Regions from separate parts of the Oceaniserpentilla sp. 4NH20-0058 genome, predicted to be linked through region 2. Evidence: predicted binding sites of a transcription regulator. Region 2 holds the regulator's gene; the other holds the start of a gene.
The links. The regulator LexA, encoded in region 2, represses DNA repair genes until DNA is damaged. The targets are predictions, from matches to a motif close to TACTGTNTANNTANACAGTA.
Positions count from the first base shown of each region.

Region 1: the regulator LexA is predicted to act here: its motif matches at 4,576-4,595, upstream of ruvC (crossover junction endodeoxyribonuclease RuvC).

Region 1 is NZ_BAABWE010000007.1:59,262-66,917, reverse strand. Features, by position in the region: gene tolA (cell envelope integrity protein TolA) at 1-699, opposite strand, end outside; gene tolR (protein TolR) at 699-1,127, opposite strand; gene tolQ (protein TolQ) at 1,130-1,861, opposite strand; gene ybgC (tol-pal system-associated acyl-CoA thioesterase) at 1,873-2,280, opposite strand; gene ruvB (Holliday junction branch migration DNA helicase RuvB) at 2,273-3,298, opposite strand; gene ruvA (Holliday junction branch migration protein RuvA) at 3,314-3,925, opposite strand; gene ruvC (crossover junction endodeoxyribonuclease RuvC) at 4,009-4,536, opposite strand; gene ABWV45_RS10365 (hypothetical protein) at 4,662-5,195, shown strand; gene aspS (aspartate--tRNA ligase) at 5,380-7,149, opposite strand; gene ABWV45_RS10355 (HD domain-containing phosphohydrolase) at 7,457-7,656, shown strand, end outside.
Region 2 is NZ_BAABWE010000001.1:410,199-417,854, reverse strand. Features, by position in the region: gene htpG (molecular chaperone HtpG) at 1-224, shown strand, start outside; gene ABWV45_RS01915 (YfaZ family outer membrane protein) at 375-926, shown strand; gene ABWV45_RS01910 (DUF6586 family protein) at 926-1,372, shown strand; gene ABWV45_RS01905 (hypothetical protein) at 1,466-1,714, shown strand; gene lexA (transcriptional repressor LexA) at 1,762-2,364, opposite strand; gene ABWV45_RS01895 (TetR/AcrR family transcriptional regulator) at 2,492-3,214, shown strand; gene ABWV45_RS01890 (efflux RND transporter permease subunit) at 3,237-5,525, shown strand; gene ABWV45_RS01885 (outer membrane lipoprotein-sorting protein) at 5,548-6,333, shown strand; gene ABWV45_RS01880 (hypothetical protein) at 6,365-7,573, shown strand.

The DNA.
Region 1 (7,656 bases), on a different contig from region 2:
TTGGCGAAAACTTTTCTCAAACAAAACCAGATCTTCTGGCACAGGTAATACACCGACTCGCCATACTGCCTGCTCTGCGCTGCGATCTAGTGCATCATTACCACTACTTTCAAGGAGAACCACTTCGGTCACTTCCCCTGTAGGCACCAGATAGATGCGCAAGACGACTTCGTCACTGTGCTTAGTACTTGGAGGTAATCGCCAAGACGCCTCTATTAACGCTTGTATTTGACTGATATAGCTAGCCTGTTGTTCCTGCTCATATTCCGCTTGTTTCGCAGCTTGCTCTTGTTTTTTAGCCTGCTCTTTAGCAGTTTGAGCCTCTTCTTGCTCTAAGGCATCCATAAAATCTAGCCCCGGCAAAGGTACTACTGGTTTAGCTGGTTCTTTAACTGTTGCGGGCTTGTGTACTTTTTTAGGTATCGGCTTTGGCTTTGGCTTTGGCTTGGGTTTTGGTTTCGGCTTTGGTTTTACCTTTTTAGGTGGTGATTTAGTAACCGTTTTTCTAACAGGCGCTACTTTTGGTTTTGGCTTATTAACCTGCACAATGCGCGCAGCGATATGCTGCGGTGCTTTCACCACTCTATCCTCTTTACCTATCCATTGATTGGTTAGTAATACCATTAGCACTAATATAATGAAGCCAGAACCTAACGCCGGAATTTTGAAGCTGGTTGGGTCAGAAAAATTCAACGCCATTACTTACCAGGCTCCGGCGCTTCTGTCACTAGACCAACACCTTTTGCCCCTGCCGCTTGCAAGGTGCTCATTAAATCAATCACTTTACCATAGGCTACGGTTTGATCGCCCCGTACCAATACTTCAGTATCTGTTTGTTGCTCTAAGATTTTAGACACGTACTGATGCACAAATTCTAGATTAACCGCTTGATCTTCATCTTTGCCGCGCTCGATGATGTATTGGCCATTGGCTTTGATGGTAACAATCAAAGGCTCTTCATTTTTTTTCGATTTAATCGGCTCACTCGCCACTTTAGGCAGGTCTACTTTTACCCCTTGAGTTAAGACTGGCGCAGTAATCATAAAGATAACCAGTAAGACCAGCATGACGTCAATGTAGGGCACCACATTCATTTCGGCGATTGGGCGACGCTTTTGCTTAGCCATAATTACTTTTTCACTGTTTCTTGAGTCGCTGGTGGAACCGGGGTCTCAGGGACCACTTTGTTCTTCTTATAAACTTGGCGATGCAAAATACTGATGAATTCTTCACCAAATGTTTCATAACTACTGATAACTTGATCCACCTTGGTGGTAAAGCGGTTATAAAAAATCACCGCAGGAATGGCTGCAAATAAACCAATAGCCGTTGCAATCAATGCTTCAGCAATACCTGGAGCAACCGTTGCTAAGGTAGCTTGGTGCACATTAGCTAAACCACGAAAGCTATTCATGATACCCCAAACGGTTCCAAATAGACCAACGTATGGGCTAGTTGAACCAACTGTCGCTAAAAACGGCAGATGTAATTCGAGTAACTCTGATTCACGAGTTGTTGCTACACGCATTGCACGTTGTGTCCCTTCCATTACGGCTTCTGGATCTGCATTGCTTTGCTGGCGTAAGCGACTGAATTCACGAAAACCCGCGATAAAAATATTGTCTACACCAAATGCAGGAGGTTCTTGATTAATTTCTTTATAAAGCTGGCTCAAATCCATGCCTGACCAAAAGCGATCTTCAAATTCAATCACACTTTTTTTAGCCGCACTTAATACCCTTTGGCGCTGGATAATAATCATCCAAGAGGCAAATACAGCCGCCAGCAACACCAGCATGACTAATTGCACGACAAAACTAGCATTGGAAATTAACGACCATAAGGTCATAGACTCATTCACGTTGTTGCTCCTTACTCATCACGGTCTGTGATGACTTTTATAATCTCATCTGGCATGGCCATTGGTTTTTTGGTGTCGCCATGCACACACGCCACAGTTACGCTTGCCTGCATTTTTTGTTCGTGACCACAAGTAATGGTTTGCGCCATTACCATTGATGCTTTTTTAACTTGCGTCACTGTAGTGATAACGGTTAGTAACTCATCCAATGTGGCTGGCTGTTGCCACTTAATTTGCATGTCTCGGACAACAAAAATAGTATTTTGTTGCTTCAAGAGGGATTGATTAAACCCCGCCTCCCTTAACCATTCGGTTCTGGCACGCTCGAGAAAATACAGGTAGCGCGCATGATAAACAATTCCCCCTGCGTCAGTATCTTCATAATATACACGAACAGGCCATTGAAATTGATTACTCACTACCCTCTCCTTTTGGGGTTAAACCGAAATGCGTATAAGCATGGTCGGTCACAACTCGACCCCTTGGTGTGCGCATCATAAAACCTTGTTGGATTAAATACGGCTCTAATACATCTTCTATGGTATCCCGTTCTTCACTGATTGCAGCGGCAAGTGAATCCACACCTACTGGACCGCCACCAAATTTTTCAATCATGGCCAACAGTAAACGTCTATCCATGTGATCTAATCCATGGGTGTCTACATTTAGCATATTCAACGCTAAATCTGCCATTTGCTGTGAAATGGTGCCATCCCCTTTCACTTCAGCAAAATCTCGTACGCGACGTAATAGCCGATTAGCAATTCGAGGGGTCCCTCGTGAGCGCATGGCTACTTCTTTCGCCCCGCCTCCTTTAATTTCAACCTCAAGCATAGATGCACTGCGTGTCACTATGCCTGTCAAATCATGCACATTATAAAATTCTAAGCGCTGAACGATACCGAAACGATCACGCAATGGCGAAGTTAATAAACCCGCACGGGTAGTGGCACCAATTAGTGTGAACGGGGGTAAATCAATTTTGATAGATCGTGCAGCTGGTCCTTCCCCTACCATGATATCCAATTGATAATCTTCCATGGCGGGGTACAACACTTCTTCTACAGATGCACTCAAGCGATGAATTTCATCAATAAAGAGCACATCCCCTTCTTCCAAATTGGTGAGCATGGCCGCTAAATCGCCAGCTTTTTCTAACACAGGGCCAGAGGTGGATTTAATATTTACCCCTAACTCATTGGCCATAATATTGGCCAATGTGGTTTTACCCAAGCCGGGTGGGCCAAAAATTAAAGTATGATCCAACGCTTCTTTTCGTGCTTTCGCTGCTCCAATGAAGATTTCCATTTGCTCGCGCACCACAGGCTGGCCTTCATAATCAGCTAAGGTCTTTGGGCGTATAGCACGGTCTTGATGTACTTCCTGTGGCACAAGTTGCTCGTTTTCGGCACTGATAAAGCGATCACTTTCTATCATATTGTGTTCTCGTGGTTACTGCTTCAACATGCCTTTAAGGGCAAAACGGATCAAATCTTCTGCACTGCTGACGGGGTCTTTAATAGCCGATATAGCTTTAGCCGCTTCTGTGGGTTTATATCCCAGAGCAATCAAGGCTCCTTCTGCTTCTTGAACCCACACTTCTTGGCCAGCAGGCTGCGGATTCGCCGCTGCCATCAACGGTAAGTCTGAATCCACTTGCCATTCTTTTAAGCGATCTTTCATTTCCACCACTAAACGCTCAGCGGTTTTTTTACCAATACCCGGTATGCGCACCAAAGTGGCGGTGTCGCCATCATGGATTGAGCGTACAAAATTAATCGCTTCAATACCTGATAATATGGCCAGCGCCAATTTGGGCCCCACGCCAGAGACTTTAATCAGTGCTCGAAACAACGCTCGCTGCTGTTTATCTGAAAAGCCGTACAATAATTGTGCATCTTCACGCACCACAAATTGTGTGTGCAAGGTAACGGATTGACCAAGGGCTGGCAGCTTATAAATGGTGGTCATTGGGGCTAAAACTTCATAGCCAATGCCATTTACATCAATCAGTAATTCAGGAGATTGTTTTTCAATGAGGATGCCACTAATACGACCAATCATATAAAGCTGCTTATTCTTAGAGTACTGTATTTATAATCAGTAGAGGTTACCCAATCCTTCATAGAATGGCTAGTGGCTAAGGGTTAAAACTCTTTTAAACGCCCTCGTTTTTGTCGGTTTGCCCCCGCTTGTGCCACTAAATTTTGGCTCGCGTAAGCATGGGTAATCGCAATGGCTAAGGCATCCGCCGCATCTGCCTGAGGTTTGCCGGGTAATCTGAGCAATAATTGAACCATGTGTTGCACTTGTTCTTTATTCGCAGCACCTGTGCCCGTCACAGCCTGCTTAATAGCGCGAGCCGCATATTCAGATACAGGAATATCTTGCATACTGGCGGCCACAATCGCTGTGCCTCGGGCTTGACCAAGCTTCAACGCTGAATCCACATTTTTCCCCATAAACACCTGCTCGATGGCAAATTCATCAGGGTGTTGTTCATTAATAATTTGCGATACACAGGTGTAAATTTGTTTTAAGCGATATGCCAAGTCTTGCGACGTATCTATACGGATACAGCCAGATGTGATGTACCGAAGCTTGCTACCTTGGGCTTCTATCACACCAAACCCGGTCAAGCGAGAACCTGGGTCGATGCCTAAAATGATGGACATGAATAACTCTTTTAAAAACCAAAGTGAGTACACAGGTATACGTGTAAAAATATACAGTGGTGAATATATCAGATAGATCAGATGTGCTCTAATAGAAAAATCTAACACAAGCCAATGATCACCGCATGCCTACATTGATTTTTCAGCTGACTTTAAAGCAATGGGATAAAAGTCAGCGCCATGACGCGTTTCAGACAGCCATTGCCAATGCAACGAATGTTTACCCAATCCAATCAAAGCCTGAATTCAGGCTTTTCGAATTACCTTGTGTATTCGATCAACACACTTTGGATTTCACAACTGAACCATTAGAACCAACATCCGCAGAACACATAATTGGTAATCAAGCTGGCCGCCCTATCAAACAAAGCCTATTAGAAGATGGCAGCGCCAAATTAGACCGGTTTATTATTTCAAACCAGCAAAACTCCATTCAGTTAGCCTATGAAGATGAAGAAGGAAACATCAGTAAAATAGGTGGTTTTAAAAATGGCTGGATTCAAGCGCAATATCAATGGCGCTATCGAGTTGAAAAAAACAATGAGATTTTCTGGCTTTATGAAGAAGTAACGCTTAATGCCGCTTTGGTTGATGAAATCAAACAGGATGTGTTTTTAGCGCAACCGCCAGCCAGCACTTTTAACACTGCAAAAATATAAGCACCCAAACAAAAAAAGAAGCCCGTGGGCTTCTTTCATAAACAAATAATCTTCCAAAAAGCTCTAAAGGAAATTCTGGCAAGGCAGCTTATTCTTTCAGAGAAGGCGCATAGCTGGCCTATGTAACTGATCTGAAAGGTTAAGATAACGCCGTCAGTGTTTTCGCTCAGGGCTTTCCCTCAAACTATTTGGTTTCTTTAGCGCGAACCTGAATCCCCACTTCACGCAGATTTTTAGCTGGCACCTCACCCGGTGCTGCTGTCATCACACACGCAGCCGATTGTGTTTTCGGGAAAGCAATCACTTCACGAATACTGTCAGCGCCTGTCATCAGCATGATTAGGCGGTCTAAACCGAATGCCAAACCACCATGTGGTGGCGCACCAAATTGAAGAGCATCTAACAAGAAGCCAAACTTCTCTTGTTGCTCTTCTTCAGAGATTTTTAGAATTTCAAAAACCACTTTTTGCATTTCTTGATCGTGAATACGGATTGAACCGCCACCCAGTTCACAACCGTTTAGTACCATGTCATAAGCACGAGAAAGTGCATTAGCTGGGTCAGCTTTTAGTTCTTCTGGCGAGCAAGACGGCGCTGTGAATGGGTGGTGAATAGCGGTTAGACCGCCGTCTGAGGTTTCTTCAAACATTGGGAAATCAACCACCCATAAAGGTGCCCACTCTTTGGTTAGCATGTTTAGGTCAAGGCCTAGTTTCACACGTAAAGCACCAAGTGCTTCGTTTACGATGGTTTCTTTATCTGCACCGAAGAATACAATGTCGCCGTTTTTAGCTTCGATTTTTTCCATGATCTTCATGGTGTTGTCATCGCCAATGAATTTGATAATTGGCGATTGTAAACCTTCAACGCCTTTTTCAATTTCGTTGACTTTGATCCAAGCCAGACCTTTTGCACCATAAATACTTACATACTTAGTGTATTCATCAATCTGCTTACGGGAAAGCTCTGCACCGCCCGGCACTTTAAGGGCCGCAACGCGACCTTTAGGGTCTTTAGCTGGGCCTGCGAACACTTTAAATTCGATATCTTGTAGGAACTCAGCTACATCGACTAATTCCATAGGAATACGCAGATCAGGCTTATCCGAACCATAACGGCTCATGGCTTCGCTGTAAGGCATGTGCGGGAAGTCGCCTAGATCAATGTCTAGTTGCTCTTTAAAAATGGCTTTTGCCATGCTTTCAGCCGCACCCATGATATCGTCTTCATTGATGAAAGAAGCCTCCATATCAATTTGAGTGAACTCAGGCTGACGGTCAGCACGTAAATCTTCATCACGGAAGCATTTCGCTATTTGGTAATAACGATCAAAACCCGACACCATTAATAGCTGTTTAAATAGCTGTGGTGATTGAGGCAATGCAAAGAAAGAACCTTGGTGAGTACGGCTAGGTACCAAGTAATCACGAGCACCCTCAGGGGTTGCACGAGTTAGAATAGGGGTTTCGATATCCAAGAAGCCTTGCTGGTCTAGGATGTTACGAATTTGCATGGTCACTTTATGACGGAAGCGCAGGTTGTGCTGCATTTCGTCACGGCGTAAGTCCATGTAACGGTATTTTAAACGAACATCTTCACCCACTGGGCTGTAATCATCCAATGGGAACGGAGGCGTATTGGCCTTGTTTAAGATGTTGATCTCTTTACCTAGGATCTCGATCTTACCTGTGGTCATATTGTCGTTTTCACTACCAGCAGGACGCGGACGAACCAAACCTGTAACTTGAATAACGTATTCGCTACGAACGCTGTCAGCTGTATTGAAGGCTTCAACCGTATCTGGATCAAATACCACCTGAACCAGACCTTCACGATCACGTACATCTAAAAAGATAACGCCACCGTGGTCACGACGGCGGTGAACCCAGCCGCAAAAAGTTACGGTTTCTTGAACCAGTTTTTCTGTAATTTCACCACAGTAATGGCTGCGCATAGTGAATTCCCAAATATAGCAATTAAATGTATCGATTTATGTGTCAGCAAAAGCCGAGCTTCTGGCTGAAAATTTCTATCTAAATGTGGCACTTGGCCAACTATTTTAGTGCTCTCATGCAGTGATAATGCACCGATTATCACTGTGAATGTGGCCTTACTTTACCTAAAGCCGATCATTCTCATAATAAGGCAATAGGAGCCCTAATATAGCCTGATTTATCAAAAGGCGAGCATTATACCCATTTTGCACGAAATTCCGACATCTTGTGTGACCCTGCTATGCTTTATTTATGTAAGGAGGTTCCATGGCAAACGTTCATATCGACAATTTTGACCCTGATTTGATTAACGACCTCAAGGATGAGCTCGTCGAAAAGCGTCAAGGTTGCAACGATCACCTTCTAAGCCTTGAAAGCAAGCCTGATGACATCAATACCATTAACCTTCTATTTAGAGATGTCCACACAGTAAAAGGGGACCTTGGCATTATGGGTATTAGCCAATA
Region 2 (7,656 bases):
AAGCAGCTGGTCAGGCATTGCCAGAGGCAAAGCGTGTACTTGAAGTAAATCCAGAGCATCCTCTTATTGTTAAGATGGATCTACAAAGTGATGAAGACCGTTTCAAAGAAATGGCCGAAATCATTTATGAGCAGTCACAGCTTGCAGAGGGTAGCCAATTACAAGACCCAGCAGGGTATGTGGATCGCATTAATAAATTGCTACTAGGTTTATTAGACGCGTAGGTCAGCTTGATCAAAAAAAGCTCAGTGTTTTGCACTGGGCTTTTTTTGTGGCGGATCCTAGGCCAGTACCCAAAAGGGTGACTAGGTTTATCCATAAGCTTATCGTATGATAGCGCCATAATAACCATACATATATTTAAAAGGTGATACATGAAATTGCTGAACCTATTGGCCCCAATTGGTTTGTTGCTTAGCTCTGCTGTATATGCGGGCGGTTCTTTAGATTTGAGTATAAATGATGAAACAGCGGGTTTAGAGTACGACGCTACCCGTATGGGCAGTCCTATGCATATCTCCGCTGGTTTTCTTTATCACGAAGAAGACGGCGAACTAATTACTTTTGGTTTGAATGCGGTGGATGTACGTGATTCGAAAAGTAGTCTTCGCATCGGCGTAGGCGGCAAGGTTTATGGTTATTTCAATGATGCTGGTGATGGCGGTGCGCTAGCTGTAGGCGGTTTTGTGCGATATGCACCACCTGAGCTTAATGGTTTAGGGTTTGCTGGCCATGCGTATTATGCGCCTAGTGTATTATCGTTTTCGGATACTGAAAATATGGTGGATGTGAGTGCCCGTGTCGAGTACATGTTATTGCCTACAGCCATGGTGTATTTAGGTTATCGCTTTATCGAAGCCAATGAAGACGCTTTAGATATCGAAGTTGCAAATAATGGCCACTTTGGACTGCGCATTAACTTCTAATGAGTGCTGTCAGTCGAACTAACCAAGTGGTGTTTTTTGCTCGCAGTTGCCTAGCACAAGCTGAGCAGGCTGCAGGGCAAGATAAGCGTCAGCTAGAAGAGGGCGCTTTATCTCATTTGTATACTGGTGTTGTTTCATTTGCTAATGAGCTGGTGGGTCAATATCGTTTAGCCCCATTTGAAGATATCAAAGAGCTATTCATGCGAACTGACCTACCTGCTGAGTTGTATGAGTTGGCACTTTTACAGCAGGACTCTAGTAGCTGGATAGCTGCATTGTTAAAACAGTATCAAAGAATGTTATTAACTGGGCTGGATGATGGTGTTGTTACACATTCGGCACAATTAATTTCTAGCCAGTCGGACTATGTCAGTCTTATGCGTAACTGGTTGATTGAATTAGAAAAAACCATACAACGTATGCGTTTACACTACCAAGAAAACTAAACCTCAAGATTTTAGGCGTTGGAGGCATGCTTTTGCAGTGATATACTCCCGCCCCCTTTGTATCGTGTCACCTGTTTTGAGAGAATGTTTTTCATGGCCTCTGTATTTGAAATTGTAGAACTATCCGATGGCGATATTGCCCTTAAGCGCAGTGACGGTGAAGGTGAGCCTTTAGTTCGTATAACATTTTCTGTAGATGCGAAAGAAAGTTTTCCTGAGCAACACATTGAAATAGCAAAAGCCATGATTGAGGCAGGTGTTCGTAAAGTAGGTGAGTTAAGTGGTGTAGAGGTGGAAGATACCTCGGCCATCGCCGATTTAGAGCATCGTGTTATACACTAACGCAGATTAAGTAAACGCTGCTAAGGCAGCGTTTTTTTTGGTGATGGTTATTGAATGTGTTGGCGAATGACACCTACATAAAGTCCTTCAATTTCCATGTCTTGAGTTTCTAAATCAACCACAATTGGTTGATAGTCGCTATTTTCTGCTTGCAATAGCACTACGTTATTATTCTTCACAAATCGTTTTACAGTAACTTCTTCGCCTACTCTGGCTACAACGATTTGGCCATTACGTGCCAGATTTGTTTTATGCACTGCGATTAAGTCGCCGTCCATGATACCTACATCTTTCATGCTGTCCCCGTGCACCTCTAACAAAAAGTCTGCATTGGGTTTAAAAAACTCTCTAGGTAGCTCTACATAGCGCTCAATATGCTCTTGTGCCAATATTGGTTCGCCAGCGGCAACGCGACCAATAATAGGTAAACCGCTTTCATGTTGAGCAAGGCGAATACCCCGGCTGGCACCTGGTGTCATTTCTATTGCGCCTTTGCGAGCGAGTGCTTTTAGGTGTTCTTCAGCAGCATTAGGGCTTTTGAAGCCTAATTCTTGAGCGATTTCGGCTCGTGTTGGAGGGAAGCCAGTGGACTCGATCGATTGCTTGATTAAATCTAAAACTTCTTGCTGACGTGCGGTAAGTTTGATCATGTTGGCTGCTTATCTGTTTTTATATACATGTTGTGATTATATACAGTGTTTAACTTGTGTAAAGTCATTGCCTAAAAAAGGGTTGACCGCATAGTTTCTTTATTCTAATTTGACGGTTCGTCAAAAAATGACGGTTCGTCAAAAATATGAAGTAGGTCATAAGTTGAAGCCTGTGAATCATAAAGATCAAGTAAGACTAAATAGAGAATCGCTGATTCTAGATGTGGCCTTAACCCAATTAAACGAGAAAGGGTTTCAAGGGTTGACCATGCAAGGTATTGCAAATGCCACTGATTACTCGAAAGGAACCATTTATCAGCATTTTGGTTGTAAAGAAGATGTGATAACTAAGCTGGTGATTCAATGTGCAAAGCGATTACTCCACCTAATTGATGTGGCGCTTGAGCATGGTCAAGGGTTGCGCCATCAGGTGATCTTGGTGAGCTGGGCATTTTTTAAAAATGCAGAACGTCACCCTGTGCTGACAGGATTATTATCCCGGGCTAAATCTCCAGATTTTCAAAGCAAAGTAAGCGAGCCGCTGCAAACCGAGTTGTCGTTCATTGATCAAACTATATTGTCGAAAGTTATGGGGCTGTTTGCTAGCCAAACTGATCTTGCACCTGAACAAGTAAAAGCCGCGGCATTTGGCTGGTGGGCTATGAAGTGGGGCGTCCAAGATGTAATGGTTAATGGTTGGGAGCTTTCTCGCTTAGGTTTTGATGATCCTAAAAAATTTTTTTTTGAGTCATTGCACATATTTTTAGATGGTTTTGGGGTTCAGCAAGATGAGCCCAGCCGCCAATATGAGCAACTACAAACATTATCAAACTCTATCTTTAAAATTTAACGATAAAAATAAGGAAATTTGTATGATAGAAAAATTAACGGCTTGGGTTGTCAAACATCCTTGGATGGTTGTGCTAAGCACACTTATTATTGTTGTTGCTTGTGGTTTTGGTGCTAAAAACATCAAACTCAATGCGGATTATCGAGCGTTTTTTAGCCATGATAATCCACACTTAAAAGCATTTGAAGATTTACAGGATCAATACAACAAAGTAGATAATATTCTTATCGCTTTAGTACCTGAGGATGGCGATGTATTTAATAAACGTATTCTCACTCTTATAGAGAAATTAACGGAAGACTCTTGGCAAGTGCCATATAGTCGCCGTGTAGATTCCATATCTAACTTTCAATATACCTATGCAGAAGAAGATGACTTGATTGTTGAAAACTTATTCGAGTTTTCAGCAGAATTAACCCAAAATGAAATTCAAGCAAAAAAAGTGGTTGCTCTTAAAGATCCTGTATTGGCAGGTAACCTAATTTCCCATGATGGTAAAGCGACAGGTATTAATATAACTATCAATCTTCCCGGGGTTGATCAGGCTGCAGAAGTACCTGAAGTAGTGAGTTATGTTCGTGAAATGGTTGCCGAATATGAAAAACAATATCCAAATGTAGGCTTCTATTTAACGGGGGTCACGATGACAAATAATGCATTCCCCGAAGCCAGCCAACAAGACATGCAGCAATTGTATCCAGTGATGATTGTCTTGATTTTAATCTTACTGTTTTTCTCTTTAAAGGGCATGTGGGGAACCTTAGCAACATTCAGTATTGTGGTGTTTTCATCTGCTCTGGCTATGGGGATTTTTGGCTGGCCTGGGCCTCAGGTTACTCCAACGACTTTATCGGCCCCTGTCATGATTATGACGTTAGCCATAGCGGATTGTATTCACATATTAATGAGCTATTACCATGGTATAGCAAAAGGGCAATCCAAACAGGCCGCTATGATTGAGAGTATTCGCATTAATTTTCAGCCTGTACTGTTGACCAGTGTTACAACGGCTATTGGCTTTCTAACGCTTAATTTCTCTGATGCACCACCGTTTCATGACTTAGGCAATATTGTGTGCATAGGTGTGCTGGCAGCGTTTGTATTGGCTATTGTCTATTTACCTGCATTAATGATGTTACTGCCTTCAAAGCGTGTTTCTGAGTCGTTTGAAGAAAACCCACGCATGCAGTCATTATCGGATTACGTTATCAAACACTATAAGAAGTTATTGGTGGTTTTTAGCGTGGTGATCGTTACGCTTATTGCCTTAATTCCGTTGAATGAACTTGACGACAATACCATTGAGTATTTTGATTGGAGTATAAAGTTCAGAAGTGATAGTGAAAAAGTCGCCGAAGTGTTAACAGGAGTGCAAAGTATCAATTATTCGCTTCAAGCGGATGGTGAGATGGGGGTTGTTGCCCCTGATTATTTAAAAACAATTGATGCGTTTTCAGAGTTTATGCGTGAGCAGGCAGGGGTGCGTCATGTAAACACATTTAGTGATGTGATGAAGCGGCTTAATAAAAATATGAACGGTGATGATGACGCATTTTATACTTTGCCAGATGATCGTCAGCTTGCTGCTCAGTATATGCTGTTATATGAATTATCCTTACCTTATGGATTAGATTTAACTAATCAAATAAACGGTAATAAATCTGCAACAAGAGTTTCGCTTCAAGTAGATAAAATTACTGCTCAAGAATTAATTACTTTAGATAAAAAGGCTGTTGCGTGGCTGGAACAGAATGCAGCGCCATACATGGTGACAGAAGGCGCAAGTACCAACATTATGTTTGCTCATATTACCGAACGTAATATTAAAAGTATGATTGGGGGTGTTGTGGGTGCATTAATCTTAATCTCTTTTATTATTATGCTGGCTATTAAGTCCGTTAAGTTAGGGCTAATTAGTTTAATACCCAATTTAGTACCTGCTGGTATGGGTTTTGGATTATGGGCGGTATTTGATGGGCAAGTGGGTTTAGGCTTGTCTGTTGTTATGGGTGTGACACTTGGGATTGTTGTTGACGATACCGTTCACTTTATGACGAAATATGTACGAGCAAAACGTGAGCTTAATCTCACTACTGAAAAAGCCATTGAATATGCGTTTCATACGGTGGGCGTTGCTTTAACTGCAACAACAATAGTACTTTGTGCTGGTTTTATGGTGTTAATGCTTTCTCCGTTTGCAATTAATACCCATATGGGAATTATGAGCGCATTAACTATAGCGTTAGCTTTGATTGTCGATTTCTTTTATTTGCCGCCATTATTATTGGCGCTAGATAAAGCGAATAAATAACTTATTTGAATAGGGATATATAATGTTAAAAACGATATTTGTATCAAGTGTTTTAGCTGTGAGCTGTGCGATGTCTTTTGCTCAAACGCCAGAGCAGAAAGGTTTAGATATAGCAGTTGAAAGCGATAAGCGAGACCAAGGATTTGATGATTCAATGGTTTCTTTGAGAATGGTACTTATTGATAGTAAAGGGACTGAGTCACCTCGTAAGTTACGTATTAAAGCGTTAGAAGGCGAGGGGGAAGAGGGAGATAAATCATTAATGATTTTTGATACGCCGATTGATCAAAAAGGCGTAGCAATGTTGACTTATACTCATAAAACGAAAGCAGATGATCAATGGTTGTATTTACCGGCACTTAAGCGTGTTAAAAAAATATCTTCAAAAAATAAGTCAGGCCCATTTGTGGGTAGTGAATTTGCTTTTGAAGATATCAGTGCTCAAGAGGTAGAGAAGTACAAATACAAATATCTACGTGATGAAACCTATGATGGCAAAGATTGCTTTGTGGTTGAACGTTACCCCACGGATCGTTATTCAGGTTATACCAAACAGGTTGCATGGATTGATAAAGAAGGTTACCGCCCATTAAAAATTGATTTTTATGATCGCAAAGATAGCTTATTAAAAACTTTAGAAAATAAAGAGTATAAAAAATACCTCGATAAGTACTGGCGTCCAAATATTAGCTTTATGCGAAATCACCAAACTGGTAAGGCTACTCGTTTAGAGTACAAAGACTATGAATTTAAAGTAGGTCTTAACAATAAAGAGTTCACAAAAAACAGTTTGAAACGAGCAAAATAAAATGAGATGCCTTTCTTCTTTTAGTGTATTTATGCTTGCCAGTGCATTTTCGTATTCAGATGTGAATATTACCTCTCAACTGGATTACGAAGGCACAGGGTATGTTGAAAATAGCAAAATAGATGAGTCAAATTCAACGAGTTTTAATCACTCGTTAAGTTTCAATACGGAAATCTATTCAGAAATAGCAGATGGTCAGTCTGTTACGTTTAAACCGTTTTTTCGTTGGGATGAAAACGATGACGAACGTACTCATGGCGATATCCGTGAGCTGATATGGCACAAAGTTGCTGATACATATGAGCTTAAAGCAGGTATAGGAAAAGTATTCTGGGGGGTGACAGAGTCACAGCATCTGGTTGATATTATTAATCAAACAGATGGTGTTGAAAGCTTAGATGGTGAGCAAAAACTGGGTCAACCTATGGTTCAGCTGTTGCTGGAACGTGACTGGGGTAACTTAGATTTATTTGTTTTACCTTTTCATCGTGAACGTACTTTTGTAGGCAAGGAAGGACGTTTAGGTGCTGGGCTTGATTATGCTGATGGGATATATGAAAGCAGCGAGGAAGAGCGCCATATTGACGTTGCTGCTCGCTTTTATACCTATATTGATGAATTTGAGTATGCTGTATCGTTGTTTCATGGTACAAGCCGAGAAGCTGCCGTTGGGTTTGACCTCATCCAAAATAAATTATTGCCATATTATCCGGAAATTACCCAGCTGGGTGTTGAGATGCAATACCTAGCAGAAGGGTGGGCTTGGAAGTTTGAAGGGATTGTTCGAGACGGTATGCCTGAAAGCTCGCTCAATGGCTTTCCTGTGGTATTTGATGGGATTAATCTTTCCGTCGCGGAATCGGATGAATACTTTGCTACCACAGCGGGATTTGAGTATACCCAAGTGGGCATTTGGGATACTCGTATTGATCTTGGTTGGGTTGTAGAGCACATCTATGATTCAAGGTCGTCTGATGTGAGTCCAACTACGTTTGATAATGAAGTCTTGCTAGCAACACGCTGGGCAGCCAATGATGCTGAATCATCTATTTTATTGGCTGGTGTATTGTTGGATGAAAAAGAGGGTGATTATAGCTTGAGCGTAGAAGGCAGTACCCGCGTACTGCAAAATATGACAATGGCTATAGAAGCCCGCATTTTTAGTCCTAATGAAGATAGTCAATTATGGGCTTTTCGCGATGAAGACTTTATTAAATTGACGTTTTCATACTATCTTTAATTGGTTTTTACTGGTTATGCTTGCTCTAGTTGCAAGCATAGCCCTTCTAAATATGAATAATTGCGATATGTAAGTTTATTTCT